One region of the Nocardiopsis rhodophaea genome, then DNA from elsewhere that is predicted to be linked to it. Evidence: riboswitches for the same ligand, from Rfam matches in the RefSeq annotation. Region 1 holds a riboswitch; each other region holds the start of a gene.
The links. A riboswitch is a leader RNA that binds a small molecule or an ion and turns the genes downstream of it on or off. The one in region 1 is predicted to bind cobalamin.

Region 1 (4,179 bases):
GTCCGGAGAGAGGATCTCGACCCGGGCGCCCCGGGTCGCCCACGCCAGATCGGCCCACACGGTGAAACGGCAGGAATAGCGGGCGCCCCGGTCGACGACAACCTCCGTCGCCTCCAACCGGAAGCCGTCCGTTTCCGCGATGAGTGTGCCTAGGCCCAGTCCTTCGACGACATCGAGCCGAGACCACACAGCGGGGTGATCGTTACTGGCGGACATGACACCGTTCTACCTGTACGACCCGATTACACAACAGCGTGCCCCCATCACCGGTACGTCACAACAGCGATGACAGGGCCCACCGGCAGCGGGTGCCGGTGGGCCCTGTCGTTCACGGTTGGCTGAGCTGGGCCATGGGCTCAGACGGTGGCCTTGGCTTCACCGTCCACGCGGTCGAAGTCCTCCTCCATCTGCTGGCTGGCCCGTCCCAGCGGGTTGATGAGGGCGATCGCGAGGAGGCTGGCGATCACGGCCGGGACCATCGCGTACAGGCCGGTCTCCAGGACCCGGGCGTCGAGCTCGGTCCAGATGACCGCCATCGCGCCACCGGCGACCATCCCGGCGAGCGCCCCCGCGCGGTTCATCTTGCGCCAGTACAGGGAGAGCAGAATCACAGGGCCGAATCCGGCGCCGAACCCGGCCCAGGCGTAGCCGACCAGCTCCATGATCGTCTGGTTGCCCGAAAGAGCGATGGCCGCGGCGGCCACGGCCACGCCCACGACCGCGGCGCGGCTGATCCACACCAGCTTCATGGGGGAGGCCTCGCGGTTGACGAACGCCCGGTAGCCGTCCTCGGTGATCGCGGAGGAGGCGACCAGGAGCTGGGAGTCGGCCGTGCTCATGACCGCGGCCAGGATGGCGGCGAGCAGCAGTCCGGCCACCCACGGGTTCATCAGGGTGCTGATGAGCGTGGGGAAGACCTGCTCGGCGTCCTCCAGCGGGGAGTCGAAGAAGACGACGCCGGTGAAGCCGACGAGCAGCGCCAGGGCCATGGCGGTGACCGCCCAGCCGACGCTGATGACGGCGGCCTGCGGGACGGCCTTGGCCGAGCGGATGCCCATGAAGCGGGCGAGGATGTGCGGCTGGCCGAGGTAGCCGATACCCCAGGCGAGGCCGGAGACGACGGCGATGGGGGCCAGGGCGTCGCCGATCTTCCAGTCGCCCTCGGCTGAGACACCGCCGAGGATGTCGGAGAACGCGACCTCGTGGCCGGCGGACGGGTCGGTCGTGACGATGACGATGGCCACGATCGGCACGATGAGCAGCGCGAGCCACATCATCACGGCCTGGATGACGTCGGTGTAGCTGACCGCGAGGAACCCGCCGAGGAAGGTGTAGAGGACGACGATCGAGACGCCGACGATGATGGCGACGCTCGACGGCATGTCGAAGACCTGCTCGAACAGGTTGCCCATGGCGACGAGGCCGGAGGCGACGTAGAAGAGGTAGAAGAGCAGGATCAGGATGGCCGAGGCACCGCGCAGGACACCGCTGTGGTCACCGAACCGGTTCTCCAGGTAGGAGGAGAGGGTCAGCGAGTCGGAATCCCCGCCGTTGCGCGCGTCGGTGACGCGCTCGGTGTAGACGCGCAGCCGGCCGGCGATGAGGTACCAGCTGGCCGCGAAGCCGATGGCGAGGCCTACGGCGATCCATGCCTCCCCGAGGCCGGAGAGGTAGATCGCACCGGGGAGCCCCAGCAGCAGCCACGCGCTGAAGTCACTGGCGTTCGCGCTCAGGCCCGCTACCCAGCTGTTCAGCTGGCGGCCGCCGAGGACGAAGTCGGACAGGGACGTCGTCCGCTTGTAAACCCAGAGACCGATCGCGACCATCGCCACGAAGTACATGGCGAAGGTGGCGGTCGAGGCCACCATCGAACTGCTCACTCGGCTCCCCTCTTTTCTCTGATCGTCGGGATCACGGCAATTGACCGAATCCTGGCGCGCGAGTGAAAGGTGTGGCAATGACCGATATGGAGTTGGTCACTACTTCGAGACCTGGCCGATGCGTTCGTCGTCCATGATTGTCGAACCGGCCATGCGCCCCCCTTACACCTTGTCTGATCGGACATTTACCGTAATGAAGGGTACATATAGGCAGGTCGGGCGCTTTGCCTTTCCATGACCCTCCGCCCCCCGGTGTCCAAGATCACGGTCGGGACACCACTTCGCCCCGAACGCGTAAGTGCAGCTCCCGGGCCCTACGATCACCAGTGGCGACGGAAACCAGGAAGCCGGTGCGAGTCCGGCACGGTCCCGCCACTGTGACCGGGGATGTCGATCCCACGCATGGCCACGGCGCGCAGGCGCTGGAAGGCCGGGTGACGCGATGATCCGGGAGTCAGGAGACTGGGCCGTCGCGACATCGTCGACCAGGGGCGCGGACCCCCGGGACGAGCGGGCGCACCACCCTGGTTGCAGGGGCGCCCGCGCATCCCGCCGCGCCCGGACCCGCGAGAGGACCGGACGTGCCCAAGCTCCCCCACCCCTTCACCGCCTCCTTCCCCGTCTTCCCGCCCTTCGCCCGGCACCTGTCGGCCCGGGGCACAGCATCGACGTCGTCGGCGACAGCCGCGGCAGCGGCCGCTTCAGCCCTGGTCGTCGCGCTCACCGGCTGCGGGAGCGGGGCGTCGGACGCCACGGACGACCCCACCACGGCCTCCCCGGAGGGCTTCCCCGTCACCATCGCCAACTGCGGCACCGATGTCGCCATCGACGCGCCGCCGGAGCGCGTGGTGACCATGAACCAGCACGCCACCGAGGTGATGCTCGCGCTCGGCTTGGAGGACCGGCTCGTAGGCACGGCGTATCTGGACGACGCGGTGCTGCCGGAATTCCAGGAGGCCTACGACGCGGTCCCGGTCCTGGCCGAGGAGTACCCGTCGTTCGAACAGGTGCTGGCGGCCGACCCGGACTTCGTGTACGCGGGGTTCGGGAGCAGCGCCTTCGATGACGCCGAGGGGCGGGGCCGGGAGGCGCTGGCCGATGCCGGGATCGCGACCTACGAGAACATCGAGCAGTGCACGGACCACGTCACCATGGAGACCGTCTCCACCGAGATCGACAACGTCGCGTCGATCTTCGGCGTCGAGGACCGCGCAGACGAGGTCAACGACGACATCACGTCGCGGGTGGACGAAGCACACGAACGGCTGTCGGACGTGGATCCGGTGGACGTGGTCGTCGTCGACTCCATCGACTCGACCGTCTTCACCGCGGGCGGCAACGGCATCGGCAACGAGATCATCAAGCGCGCCGGAGGCCGCAACGTCTTCGACGACGTCGACAAGGTGTTCGCCGACGTCTCCGTCGAACAGGTCGCCGAGCGCTCCCCCGACGCGATCCTCATCTACGACTACGGCGCGACCCCGGTGGAGGAGAAGAAGCGGGCGCTGCTGGACAACCCCACCCTCGCCGAAGTCCCGGCGATCAAGGAGGAGCGGTTCGCGGTACTCCCGCTGTCCTCGGCGGTGGTCGGGGTCCGCGCGGGCGACGCCGTCTACGACGTCGCCCAGCAGCTGCACCCGGACGCGTTCTGAGCGGCGCCATGCGACACCACCCGCGGTCCGCCGCCCACGCCACAGTGGAGTCCACCCGCGACCACCCGACCGCTGAGAACCATCACGGCGGCCCCCAGCGGGACGGCCAGCGGCAGACACCTCGGAAGCGGCGCATCCCGCGCCGCCTCCCCGTGTCCGTCGTGGTGCCGGTCCTACTCGCCGCACTGCCGCTGGCTGTGACGTTCGGCGTCGTCGCCGGCTCGGTGGGAATCTCCGTCACCGACACCTGGCGCATCCTGGCCCACCAGATCGTCCCCGGCGCCATCGACCCGACCTGGTCGGTGGCCCACGAGCGGATCGTGCTGACGGCCCGGCTTCCGCGGGTCCTGCTGGCCGCTGTGGTCGGGGCCGGACTCGCGGTGGTGGGCGCGGTACTGCAGACGCTGGTGCGCAACCCCCTGGCTGACCCGCTCCTGCTGGGGGTGTCCTCGGGCGCGACCTTCGGCGCGGTGCTCGTGACGGTCGCGGGCATCACCGTGGCCGGTGCGTACTCGGTTCCGCTGGCGGCCTTCCTCGGGGCCCTGGCCGCACTGGTGGCCGTCTACTCCGTGGCGCGGACGAGCGGCAGGATGACCAGCACCCGCCTCATCCTGTCCGGTGTCGTGGTCGGCCAGGTGCTGCAGGCC
Region 2 (4,179 bases), on a different contig from region 1:
CATCAGCAGCACCGGCGGGTCGGCGGCCAGGGCCCGCGCGACGCCCACGCGCTGCTGCTGCCCGCCCGATAGCTGGCGCGGGTAACGCGTGCGGTACTCCGCCGGGTCCAGCCCCACGAGGTCGAGCAGCTCGTCCACGCGCTTGGTGATGCGCTGCTTGGCCCAGCCGAGCATCATGGGGACCTGCGCGATGTTCTGCGCCACGGTCATGTGCGGGAACAGCCCGGCCTGTTGGATGACGTAGCCGATGTGGCGGCGGAGCTCGTCGGGGCGCTGCGCCTTGGCATCGCTGTCGCCGATCATGATGCGGCCCGTCGTCGGCTCGATCAGCCGGTTGATCATCCGCATCGTCGTGGTCTTGCCGCACCCGGAGGGGCCGAGGAGGACGACGATCTCTCCGGCCGGGATCGTCATGGTCAGGTTCTCGACGGCGGTCTCCGCGGAGGCGCCGAACCGCTTGGTCACCTCGATGAGGCGGATGGGGACACCCCCGGCACGGTCACCGCTCGCGGCGGGGCCGGCCGGCGTGCGCGGGGCGGTGGTGCTCTCAGGCATGGATTCGAATTCCTCGTGAGGTGGTCAACTTGCCGATCAGGACGAAGATGAGGTCGAACAGCAGAGCCAGCACGACGATGCCCAGCGTGCCCGCCAGCGCCATGTTCGGCGCGTTGACCGTGCCGAGGCGGCCCTGGGCGCTGAAGATCAGCTGGCCCAGACCGGGCCCGTTGACGAACGCGGCGATGGCGCCGATCCCCATCGCGAGCTGGGTGGAAACGCGCAACCCGGCCAGGATCGCCGGCCAGGCCAGCGGGAGCTGGACGCGGAACAGGGCCCGGGTGCGGCCCATGCCGATGCCGTGGGCGGCGTCCACCAGCGCCGGGTCGACGCTGTTCAGCCCGGAGATCGTGTTGCGCAGGATGGGCAGCAGCGAGTAGAGCACGATCGCCGTCACCGTGGGCGCAACGCCCAGCCCGAGTGGCGTGATCAGCAACCCGAGCATGGCCAGCGAGGGGATGGTGAAGATGATGCTGGTGGTGCCGGTGGTCAGCGCGGTGGCCGTCTCGTTCCGGAATACCAGCAGGCCGATTCCCACCCCCAGAACGGCCGCGATCAGAATGCACTGCGCGATCAGGCTGGCGTGCTGGGTCGCCTGCATCATGATGGTGTCGGAATGCTGGTCGACGTACGCCAAGAAGTCGGTCACGATGCGCGCCCCTCCCGGGCAGGGGAGCACACGCCTTGAACGGATTCGGTCATGAGCGGCAACCTTGCCGCGTGTAGGCGAAGTACGCGTCCAGGCGAATAAGGTGATCGTTCCGTTGTCGGATCAGAATTGAACCGCAACGCCGCGGTACTTGACTCCGGATTGCGCCGCCGTGTTGCCTGCGCCGCGGGAATAGGCTCTGGCCTGCGCTTTTCCGCCCGAATTCGGCGGTCGGCGGTGCGTCTTTCGGTCCCCGCCCGCCCCTCGTGTCAGGGGCGGGTCACAGGGCGACCGTCGCTGGCTGCCCCTCCGCGGCTGCTGTCCGCGTCCTTACGGCATGGCCGCCAGGGAACGCGCGTAATTAACGTGCTGCATCACCTGCATCATCGTCGACGGGTCGCGGGCCGGGATGAGCGTCGAATGCACGACCCCGTTTCCCTGCACGGTCACCTGAATGCTCCCGGTAATCTTGCGCTCTTTCATGAGGAGAAACAAGAGCCCGAGAAGGCAGAAGACGAAGAACAGGATGGCCAGCACGATCGCGACGGGCGGAATGCTCTCGTGCTGATGGGTCATGTCGGTGACGTTCCAGATGCTGCCCTTGACCGGAAAGCGCCCGGAAGGGGTGATCACCTCGGTGCGGGTCACGGTGATGTCGCCGATCGTGGTGAGCGGAACGCTGGCGCTTTCGCCCCCGGAGACGTCCGAGGGGCCCTGCCACCCTCCTGCCTGCGGTGGCCCGCCGTAGGGGGACACCTCGCCCGGATGCGGCCGCCCGTCCGGCGGGTACGGCGCGCCGCCCGGAAGGTGCTGCCCGAACGGGGCGTCGGGTGGCTGCTGCCCGTAGGGGTCGTTCGGGCCGGGCGAGGGGTAGGGATCGTGTGTCATGCCCGAGATTCTTGCCTACCGGGCGACCGTCCCAAAACCCCGCAGCTCCCGGCGCTGTGGCCGTTCGCGGCCAGGTGCCGCGGTCCGCTGCGGGCGCGCCATCCGCTTCTGCGAGGATGGGCGACGGCGGTGCGCAGGAACCCGGTGCGAATCCGGGGCGGTCCCGCCACTGTGACCAGGGAGTGGACCCGCCACACACGCCACTGCCGCGGCGGCTCGCGGGCGCGAGCGCGGTGGGAAGGCAGCGGGGAGCGGCGATCTGGGAGTCAGGAGACTGCGCGCCGACACGCATCTGTTCGGTCACGGGGCGCGGACCCCGGCGAAGACGAAGGACCACGAGTGGCAACGATCCTGCTGCTGTCCACGGCCGATACCGAGTTGCTGGCGGCACGCGCCGCCGACGCGGGCTACCGGACCGCCAACCCGGCCCGCACCGGCCCCGACGACCTCCCCGCCCTGCTGGACGGCGTTGACGTCGCGGTCGTGCGGCTGCTCGGCGGGCGCGAGGCGTGGCCGCAGGGCCTGGACACCCTCCGGGCGAGCGGTGTTCCGCTCGTCGCGCTCGGCGGCGAGGCGGCCCCCGACGCCGAGCTCATCGCGCTCTCCACGGTGCCCTCCGGCGTCGCCACCGACGCCCACGCCTACCTGCGCGAGGGCGGCATCGGCAACCTCCGCCAGCTGGCCCGCTTCCTCTCCGACACGGTGCTGCTCACCGGAGAGGGCTTCGAGCCGCCGGAACGCATGCCCGACTACGGCGTGCACGGCTCCTACGCCTCCGACCCCCAGCGCCCGACGGTGGCCGTGGTGTTCTACCGCGCGCACGAGCTGTCGGGGAACACCTCCTTCATCGACGTGCTGTGCGAGGCGATCGAGGCCGCCGGGGGCAACGCCCTGCCGGTGTTCTCCGGCTCGCTGCGCGGCCTGACCGCCGAGACCCACCCGGGCCTGTTCGAGCTGCTCGGCCGCGCCGACGCCGTCATCACCACGGTGCTGGCGGCCGGTGGCGCGGTGGCCGCCGACGCCAGCGGGGGCGGCGACGAGGACGCCTGGGACGCCGGGGCGCTGGCCGCGCTCGACGTGCCCATCCTCCAGGGGCTGGTGCTCACCTCCAGCCGCGAGAGCTGGCAGGCCTCCGACGCCGCCCTGACCCCGATGGACGCCGGAATGCAGGTCGCGATCCCGGAGTTCGACGGGCGGCTGATCACCGTCCCGTTCTCGTTCAAGGAGACCGGGGAGGATGGCCAGATCCCGGTCTACGCGGCCGACCCCGAGCGCGCCGCGCGCATCGCCGGGGTCGCCGTGCGCCACGCCCGCCTGCACGCCGTGCCGCCGGAACAGCGCCGCCTGGCCGTGGTGCTGTCGTCCTACCCCACCAAGCACTCCCGGGTGGGCAACGCCGTCGGCCTGGACACCCCGGCCTCGGCGGTGCGGCTGTTCCGCCTCCTGGCCGAGCGCGGCTACGACCTCGGCCCCGACGACACCCTGTGGCGGGTACCCGGTCCGGAGGAGGGCCGCCGCGAGGACGACGGCGACCCGCTGATCCACGCCCTGATCAGCGCCGGGGGGCACGACGTCGAGTGGCTCAGCGAGGAGCAGCTCGCCCGCGCCGACGCCCGCGTCCCGCTGGACGACTACCGCCGCTGGTTCGACGCCCTGCCCGCCGAGCTGACCGCGGGCATCCGGGAGCAGTGGGGCGAGCCGCCGGGCGAGCTCTACGTCGACGACTCCTCCGGCCGCCCCGAGATCGTGCTGGCGTCGCTCCGGTTCGGCAACGTCGTGCTGATGATCCAGCCGCCGCGGGGCTTCGGCGAGAACCCGATCGCGATCTACCACGACCCGGACCTGCCGCCCTCGCACCACTACCTGGCGGCCTACCGCTGGCTGGAGACCGCCCGGGAGGACGGCGGTTTCGGCGCCGACGCCGTCGTTCACCTTGGCAAACACGGCACTCTGGAGTGGCTTCCGGGCAAGGGGTTGGGGCTGGCGGCCGAGGACGCCCCCGACGCGGTGCTCGGTGATCTCCCCTTCGTCTACCCGTTCATCGTCAATGACCCCGGCGAGGGCACGCAGGCCAAGCGCCGCGCGCA
Region 3 (4,179 bases), on a different contig from region 1:
CAGCGGCCGGTTGCGCCGCTGCCGGGTGGTGAGTCCGTCGTCGGGGACGTAGGAGGGTTTGCCCTGCGGCATCTGTTGGGTCCTTGTCTGTCGCGGTGATCGTCTGTCGGTGGCGCGGCGCTACGCCGCCCGGTGCCGGGTGTGCCGGACCAGTCCGCTCAGCGCGTCGGCCCCCAGTTCCTCCAGCCGGACCGCGGTCCCGCCCATGGCGGCGGCCAGCCGCCCGGCCAGCCCCAGGCGCACCGCGCCCGACTCGCAGTCGACGACGACGCTCTGCACGCCCTGGGACCCGATCCACGCCCCGGCGCGCAGGGCGTCGTCGAGGCCGCCCTGCGTGGCGCGGCCGTCGGTGACGACGACCAGCAGGGGGCGGCGCCGCGGGTCGCGCAGGCGCTCGACGCGCAGCACGTAGGCCGAGCGCAGCAGCCCCGCCGCCAGGGGCGTGCGCCCGCCGGTCCGCAGCTCGCGCAGGCGGCGCGCGCCCGCCTCGACCGACGAGGTGGGCGGCAGGTCGAGTTCGGCGCCCCGGCCGCGGAAGGTGACCAGCCCGACCTTGTCGCGCCGCTGGTAGGCGTCGAGCAGGAGGCTGAGCACCGCTCCCTTGACGGCCCGCATGCGCTGCCGGGCGGCCATCGAGCCGCTGGCGTCCACACAGAACAGCACGAGGTTGCCTTCGCGCCCCTCGCGGACGGCCTCCCGCAGGTCCGAGCTTTGCAGCCGGAGCCCGGGACCGGTGCGGCCCCGGGCCCGCTGGTGGGGGGCCGCCGCGCGCAGCGTCTCGGTCAGGTGCAGCGTCCCGACGCGTTCCCGCGGAGGGCGGGCCCCCGATGTCCTGCCATACGGTGTTTCGGCGCGGGAGCGGCGGCCGGGGGTCCCCTGTCCGATCCCGGAGACGCTCAGCAGCCGGGGCCGGTAGGGCTCCCCCGCCTCACTCGTGGTGTCGCCCGTCTGCTGCCCCGGCCCCGCACCGGAGGTCTCCTGCTGTTCTTCCTGCTGGTGGCCGGTGTCAGACGACGGCGGGGGCGACGTCGTGGCGTCGTCGGGGGCCGCGGACTCCGGGCTCTCCTGCGGGCTGCTGTCCGACCCGGCGCTGTCGTCGGGACCCCCCGGCTCCTCCGGGGCGTCCTCAGGGCCTTTTGGGTCGTCATCACCCGCCTGGTCCAGCGCCTCCTGCAGCCGGTCCTCGTCGAGGTCGGGGGCGTCGAAGGGGTCGCGGCGGCGCCGGTGCGGCAGGGCGAGCCGGGCGGCGTCGCGCACGTCGTCGGAGGTCACCTCGGTGTGGTCCCGCCAGGCGGCGAGCGCCATGGCCGCGCGGGCCGTGACGATGTCCGCGCGCAGGCCGTCCACCTCGAAGGCCGCGCACACGGCCGTCACCTGACGCAGGGCGGCGTCGGTGAGGACGACCCCGGGCAGCCGTTTGCGGGCCGCGCGGATGTGGTCGGCGAGTTCGGCGTCCTCCCGCGCGTAGCCGGCGGCGAAGGCCTCGGGGGCGGTCTCGAAGGCGAGGCGGCGGCGGACCACCTCGGCGCGTTCGGTCGGCTCCCGCGTGGCCGCGACCTCGACCGTGAGGCCGAACCGGTCCAGCAGCTGCGGGCGCAGCTCGCCCTCCTCCGGGTTCATCGTGCCGACCAGCAGGAACCGGGCGGCGTGCGCGACCGAGACGCCTTCGCGCTCGACGTGCGACCTGCCCATTGCCGCCGCGTCCAGCAGAAGGTCCACGAGGTGGTCGTGGAGCAGGTTGACCTCGTCGACGTAGAGCACGCCGCGGTGGGCCGCGGCGAGCAGTCCCGGCTCGAAGGCCTTGACGCCCTCCGTGAGCGCCCGTTCGATGTCGAGCGAGCCCACCAGGCGGTCCTCGCTCGCGCCGACCGGCAGCTCCACGAGGCGGGCGGAGCGCTCGGCGGGGACGGCGTCCTCCGGGTGCGGTCCGTCGGGGCAGCGGGGGTCGGGGTCAGCGGGATCGCAGGCGAAGCGGCAGCCGTCGACGACGTCGAGGTCGGGCAGGAGCGTCGCGAGGGCGCGCACGACGGTCGATTTCGCGGTGCCCTTCTCGCCTCGGACCAGGACACCGCCGACCGCCGGGGACACGGCGTTGATCAGCAGCGCCAGTTTCAGGTCGTCCATGCCGACGACCGCGCTGAAGGGGTAGCGAGCGGAAGCGCTCACGCGGGTCAGTCCTTCCTCGGGAGTCCACGCCCATAGGGGTCGGTCCTGGTGCCGAGCAGTGTCCTGGCTCCCAGATCGCCGCGTCCCCGCCGCCTTCCCACCGGTCGTGTCCGGCAGTGGCGTTGGTCGCGGGTCCGCTCCCTGGTCACAGTGGCGGGACCGCCCCGGATTCACACCGGGTTCCTGCGTGCGGCGGCAAACCCGCGCGGGGGCGCACCGCCGACGTCGGCACCGCCCACCAGAATGGCACACGCGGGTTGAGTGCCGTCCCGGAGCCGGGCTTCCGGGCGCCCCTATCCAGAAACTGAAACCGGTTCTACCATGCGCCCCAGACGCCGAATTCCTCCAGCGACCGACGGAGCACGCGTGACCACAGACCTGAAACTGGGAATCGCGGTGGGGTACTGGGGCGCCGCCTCCGATGACGCCACCGCGACGGTGCGGGCCGCCGAAGCCCTCGGATATGACTCGGTGTGGACCGCCGAAGCCTACGGATCCGACGCGTTCACCCCGCTGACCTGGTACGGCGCCCGGACCGAACGGATCGGGCTGGGGACCGGGATCGTGCAGCTCTCCGCGCGCACCCCGGTCGCCACCGCCATGCACGCGCTGACCCTTGACCACCTCTCCGGCGGACGCCTGCGGCTCGGGATCGGGGTGTCCGGCCCGCAGGTGGTCGAGGGCTGGTACGGGCAGCCGTTCCCCCGCCCGCTGGAGCGGACCCGGGAATACCTGGACATCATGCGCCAGGTCTGGCACCGCGAGGCGCCGGTCACCTCCGACGGGCCGCACTACCCGCTGCCCTACCCCGGCGGCACCAGGCTGGGCAAGCCCCTCAAACCCATCACCCACCCCCTGCGCCCGGACATCCCCGTCTACCTGGGCGCCGAGGGACCGAAGAACGTCGCCCTGGCCGCCGAGATCGCCGATGGCTGGACGCCCCTCTTCTACCACCCGGAGATCAGCCCCCGCGTGTACGCCGACGCGCTCGCCGACGCGCCGGACGGCTTCGACATCGCCTGCACGGTCACCGTGCTCCCGCATGAGGACACCGCCGAAGCGCTGCGCACCGCCAAGATGCCCCTCGCCTTCTACATCGGCGGCATGGGCGCCCAGGAGGAGAACTTCCATCTCAACGTGTTCGTGCGGATGGGGTTCGCCGAAGCCGCGTACAAGGTGCAGGAGCTGTTCTTGGCCGGGCGCCGCGAGGAGGCCATCGACGCCGTCCCCGACGAGCTGGCCGACGGCCTCTCCCTGGTCGGCCCGCTGCCGCGCATCGCCGAGCGCCTCCAGGCGTGGCGCGACAGCCCCGTCACCACCCTCCTCGTCGCCGGGGTGCGCGACGAACCCGGCCTGCGTGCCCTGCGCGACATGGTGCTCGGTTGACTGCTCCCCCGCCTGAAGGCGGGGGATTCCCGCCTTCATAGCCTAGGTGGGGATCCATGGCTCAGGCAGCCAGGTCAGGCAGCGCCTGACCTGGTCTCACACCCTCAACACCATCCGGGTTCCAACCTGCCCGGATCAGCATGACCCGCGCGGAGTTCTTGTCCCTCGGGGACACCACACCGCACGCGCTACACGCGTAGGTTCGCTCGGAAAGCAGAAGTGCGTGCTTGGCTCTCGCTCCGCACCATGCGCAATCCATCGTGGTGTGCGCGGGATGAAGTGGTGTGCGCGGGATGCACCAGGCGCACATCGCGCCCGTGCTTGCGGCCCATCTCCACCAGGGCCTTCTTGGTCGCGCTGATCGCGGCGTCCGCCGCTTTGCGCGCCATGGTCGACGTGGCCAGGAACCTGGGCCGGAAATCCTCTACCGCCACCCGGTCGTGGTCGCGCACTACGGCCTTGGCCCACGTGCGGCCGGTGTCGGTGCGCTGCCGCGCGACCTTCTTTTGCAGTCTGGCCGATTGCCGTTGGGCTTTTCGGTATCCCCTGGTCTGGGATTTCCCCCGGGGTTGGCGGCGCCGCGCCATCATCCGCTGATACCGGGCAAGCTTCGCCGCCGCGCCCCAG
Region 4 (4,179 bases), on a different contig from region 1:
ACCGCGCGCTTGGCCACGATGGAGGAGTTGCGGTCCTTCCAGTCGTTGGTGTCGACGCTCCAGATGATCTCCGCGAGCCCCTCCTCCTTGGAGATCTTGGAGACCGCGTCGTTGGTGGCGCCGTACGGCGGGCGCATGAGTTCGAGGCTGTACCCGGTCTCGCGCCGGACCAGGTCGTTGACCGTGTCGAGCTCTGCGCGGACCCGGACCTCGGCCTGCCGGGTCAGGTCGGGGTGGTGCACGGTGTGGTTGGCCAGCTCGTGCCCCTCGGCGTATTCGCGGCGCACCGTGGCGGCGTGCTCCCGCACAGGCTCGCCGGTGAGGAAGAAGGTGGCCTTGGCGTCGTACTCGGCGAGGGTGTCGAGGAGCTCCGGCGTGCGGTCGCCCGGGCCGTCGTCGAAGGTCAGGGCGATGCACTTGGACGCCGGGTCCGAGCAGTCGACGCTGTCGTCGCGCACCGGCATCATCCCGGGGACCTCGGCGCTGGCGCCGTCCTTCGGGGGCGTCGCCGGCTTCTCGATCCGGTAGTCCGGGGTGACGACGACGGCGGCGGCCTGGGCCTTCTTGCCGAAGTCGGAGAGGAGCGGGTCGACGTCCTCCTTCGGGATGACGGCGGAGATCCGGCCCGACTTCACCGGGGCCACCTGGCCCTCGTCGAACTCCACGACGAGGTCGCCGTCGGGGTTGAAGCCCATCGAGTCGTAGGAGCGGAGGATCGGGTAGAGCTGCGAGGTGTCCGCGGCGTCCTCGTCCTTGAGCGCCTTCTTCACCAGACCGTCGAGGGTTTCCAGCTCCTTCTGCCCGGCCAGCAGCTCGGTGGAGTAGGCGGTGGTCCCCTGCGTCGTGTCGTACCAGTAGGTCGCGTAGGAGGTGCGCTCGCCCTCGTCGTCCTTCTCGTCCTGGGTGAGCCGGACCGCCACGACGTCGTCGCCCGCGACGCTCAGGTTCCAGCCGATCTTGATGTCCTCGGCCTTGGCGTTGGCGCCGAGGAAGTCGTCGCGCTCCTGGTCGGTGATCTCGCCCAGCCGCTTCGTCAGGGGGTCGGCGTTGGGGATCTTCGGGTACGCCAGCTCCGCCGTGGTGCCGGACTCCTCGGTCTCCTTCGTCTCCTCGGTCACGTCTGGGACGTTGTCGAGGTCAACGACGGTGAGCTCGTCGGTCTTGCCGGTCGCCTTGGCCCGCTCGGGCTTCTCCGACTTGTGCTCGGCGTCCGGGGAGGAACAGGCGGCGAGCGACAGGGCGGCAACGAGCGCGATCGCGATCGGGGCAGAGGCTCGCGGAAGGCGGGGGGTGCGCCGACCTGCCGGGGTCGATGCGGGCGAGTTGGGTGTGGTGAACGGCACGTGGGATTCGCCGGGCGCTGTCTGCAAGGGAACGAACGTCTTTCGCAATTGGTGGGGAGTTTTTTAGACCCGTAATCTCGGTTGCTCAAGGGTCCGGATCGCCGTTGCCAGGGGGTGTTCAGCAGGTGTAACCGGGCCCACCGGACGAGCTTAGAACGGTCAGGGGCCTGCCCGCTGACGTAGTGGGCAATAAGAGCGTCAACACCCGCTGTCCGAAACGCAAAAGCGCAGGAACGGGGACGTTTCGGGCACATGAGGGCATGCCGCATCTCACGTCTCGCAAGCGGGTCCCTATACTGGCAGCCGCGGTCGGTACACGCACGGCAGCCGCCGCGCGTGTCGAAAGAGGGAACCCGGTGCGACTCCGGGACTGCCCCGCAGCGGTGAGTGGGAACGAGAGCCGTCAACAGCACTGGGCACGATCCGCCTGGGAAGCGACGGCCGGTAGGCCCGCGTGTCGGCAACTCCGGCACGCACGCCCACGAGTCCGAATACCTGCCCTCCGCCCGTGGACGCCCACGCGTCCGCGGTTGGTCCACGTGCCCCGAGGGAGGGCCGCGGGCGACGGGCGCTTCGTCGCGCACGCGCTCATGGGTTGCTCCCCAACGGCACGGCCGGACCGTCAACGGCTGTTCGACGAGGGAGAGAAGAAGCCAATGAGAACCCGAACCTCGCTTCGAGGCGGTGGTGTCCGATGACGACGACCGTGCACGGATACCCCCGCATCGGCCCCAACCGCGAACTCAAGCGGGCGAGCGAGGCCTACTGGGCGGGCCGCATCCCCGCCTCCGAACTGGACGCCGTCGCCGCCCGACTGCGCCGCGGCGTCTGGGAGACCCTGCGCGACGCGGGGGTGGCGGAGATCCCGTCCAACACGTTCTCCTACTACGACCACATGCTCGACACCGCGGTCCTGTTCGACCTGGTGCCGGAGCGCTTCCGCACCCCGGCCTTCGCCGGGGAGGACCGCGAGTCCGAGCTGCGTCGCTACTTCGCGATGGCCCGGGGCGCCGACGACATCGCGCCCCTGGAGATGACCAAGTGGTTCGACACGAACTACCACTACCTGGTCCCCGAACTGTCCCCCGACCAGCGGCCGCGCCTGGCCGCCTCAACCAAGCCCTTCTCGGAGTTCACCCAGGCCAAGGGGCTGGGCATGATGACGCGGCCGGTCCTCGTCGGCCCGCTCACCTTCCTGATGCTGGCCAAGCCCGCCGCGGACGCCCCCCAGGGCTGGCGTCCACTGGACCTCCTCGACGACCTCCTCGGACGCTACGCCGAGCTGCTGGAGCTTCTGGCCGCCGCCGGCGCGGGACAGGTGCAGCTGGACGAGCCGATCCTGGCGACCGACGACGGGCGCGCCGAACTCGTCGCGCTGGAGCGCGCCTACGGTCGGCTCGGTGAGCTCACCAACCGCCCCGAGATCCTCGTCTCCACCTATTTCGGGTCAATCGGCACCGAAGCGCTGGAAGTCCTCAAGCGCACCCCCGTGGAGCGGATCGGCCTGGACCTGGTGGCCGGGCCGGAGTCGGTCGACGAGATCGCCGCCGTCTCGGGCCTGGGCGACACCACCCTGGTCGCGGGCGTCGTCGACGGCCGCAACGTGTGGCGGGCGGACCTGGCCAAGGCGCTGTCCACCCTGGGCTCGCTACTGGGCCTGGCCCGCGACATCGTCGTCAGCACCTCCTGCTCCCTGCTGCACGTGCCCATCGACCTGGACGCCGAGACCGAGCTCGACCCGGTGATCCGCGAGCGGCTGGCCTTCGCCCGGCAGAAGCTCGACGAGGTCGTGCTGCTGGGCCGGGCGCTGTCGGCCGGGGACGAGGGCATCACGGCGGAGCTGGAGCGGGCGCGCGCCACCGCCCCCGACGGTGCGGCGTTCGTCAACTCCCGCGTGCGCGCGCGGCTGGACGCGCTGGGCGACGATGTGGCCCGCAACGGGCACGAACAGCGCGGTGCGGCCCGGACCGACGACCCGCCGCTGCAGACCACCACCATCGGTTCGTTCCCGCAGACCGCCGACGTGCGCAAGGCGCGCGCCGACCACCGCGCCGGGCGGATCGACGACGCGGAGTACACGCGGCGGATGCGCGCCGAGATCGACCGCGTCATCGCCCTGCAGGAGGACATCGGCCTGGACGTCCTCGTGCACGGCGAGCCCGAGCGCAACGACATGGTGCAGTACTTCGCCGAGCGCCTGGACGGCTTCGTCACCACCCAGAAGGGGTGGGTGCAGTCCTACGGGTCGCGGTGCGTGCGACCGCCGATCCTGTACGGCGATGTCTCGCGGCCCGAGCCGATGACCGTGGAGTGGATCACCTACGCCCAGTCGCGCACCTCCAAGCCCGTCAAGGGCATGCTCACCGGCCCGGTCACCATGCTGGCCTGGTCGTTCGTGCGTGACGACCAGCCGCTGGGCGACACCGCCCGCCAGGTGGCGCTCGCGCTGCGCGACGAGGTCTTCGACCTGGAGCGGGCGGGGATCCGGCACATCCAGGTCGACGAGGCCGCCCTGCGGGAGCTGCTGCCGCTGCGCGCGGAGCGGCACGCCGACTACCTCGCCTGGGCCATCGGCTCGTTCCGGCTGGCAACCTCCGGCGTGGCCGACACCACCCGGATCCACACGCACATGTGCTACTCGGAGTTCGGCCGGATCGTCGGCGCCATCGAACAGCTGGACGCCGACGTCACCAGCGTCGAGGCGGCCCGCTCCCACATGGAGCTGGTCGACGACCTGGCCGTCGCAGGGTACAAGCGGGGCATCGGCCCGGGTGTCTACGACATCCACTCGCCCCGCGTGCCCACGGTCGACGAGATCGAGGCGGCGCTGCGCGAC

Region 2: it holds a riboswitch for cobalamin, as region 1 does, so the genes downstream of both, cobN (cobaltochelatase subunit CobN) here and ABD259_RS00550 (ABC transporter substrate-binding protein) in region 1, are expected to answer to the same signal.
Region 3: it holds a riboswitch for cobalamin, as region 1 does, so the genes downstream of both, ABD259_RS19425 (putative cobaltochelatase) here and ABD259_RS00550 (ABC transporter substrate-binding protein) in region 1, are expected to answer to the same signal.
Region 4: it holds a riboswitch for cobalamin, as region 1 does, so the genes downstream of both, metE (5-methyltetrahydropteroyltriglutamate--homocysteine S-methyltransferase) here and ABD259_RS00550 (ABC transporter substrate-binding protein) in region 1, are expected to answer to the same signal.

What each region holds. Positions count from the first base shown of each region.
Region 1 covers NZ_BAAAPC010000001.1:115,058-119,236, forward strand. Annotated here, with positions in the region: gene ABD259_RS00540 (putative glycolipid-binding domain-containing protein) at 1-216, opposite strand, end outside; gene putP (sodium/proline symporter PutP) at 357-1,868, opposite strand; cobalamin riboswitch at 2,174-2,365, shown strand; gene ABD259_RS00550 (ABC transporter substrate-binding protein) at 2,462-3,532, shown strand; gene ABD259_RS00555 (FecCD family ABC transporter permease) at 3,541-4,179, shown strand, end outside.
Region 2 covers NZ_BAAAPC010000018.1:93,076-97,254, reverse strand. Annotated here, with positions in the region: gene ABD259_RS19495 (ABC transporter ATP-binding protein) at 1-555, opposite strand, end outside; gene ABD259_RS19490 (ABC transporter permease) at 548-1,204, opposite strand; gene ABD259_RS19485 (hypothetical protein) at 1,535-2,092, opposite strand; cobalamin riboswitch at 2,227-2,369, shown strand; gene cobN (cobaltochelatase subunit CobN) at 2,432-4,179, shown strand, end outside.
Region 3 covers NZ_BAAAPC010000018.1:77,628-81,806, forward strand. Annotated here, with positions in the region: gene cobO (cob(I)yrinic acid a,c-diamide adenosyltransferase) at 1-72, opposite strand, end outside; gene ABD259_RS19425 (putative cobaltochelatase) at 121-2,166, opposite strand; cobalamin riboswitch at 2,223-2,352, opposite strand; gene ABD259_RS19430 (LLM class F420-dependent oxidoreductase) at 2,533-3,552, shown strand; gene ABD259_RS19435 (zinc ribbon domain-containing protein) at 3,614-3,811, opposite strand; gene ABD259_RS19440 (hypothetical protein) at 3,741-4,004, opposite strand; partial or broken gene ABD259_RS19445 (amino acid permease) at 4,170-4,179, shown strand, end outside.
Region 4 covers NZ_BAAAPC010000006.1:24,438-28,616, reverse strand. Annotated here, with positions in the region: gene ABD259_RS08140 (polysaccharide deacetylase family protein) at 1-1,262, opposite strand, end outside; cobalamin riboswitch at 1,637-1,860, shown strand; gene metE (5-methyltetrahydropteroyltriglutamate--homocysteine S-methyltransferase) at 2,038-4,179, shown strand, end outside.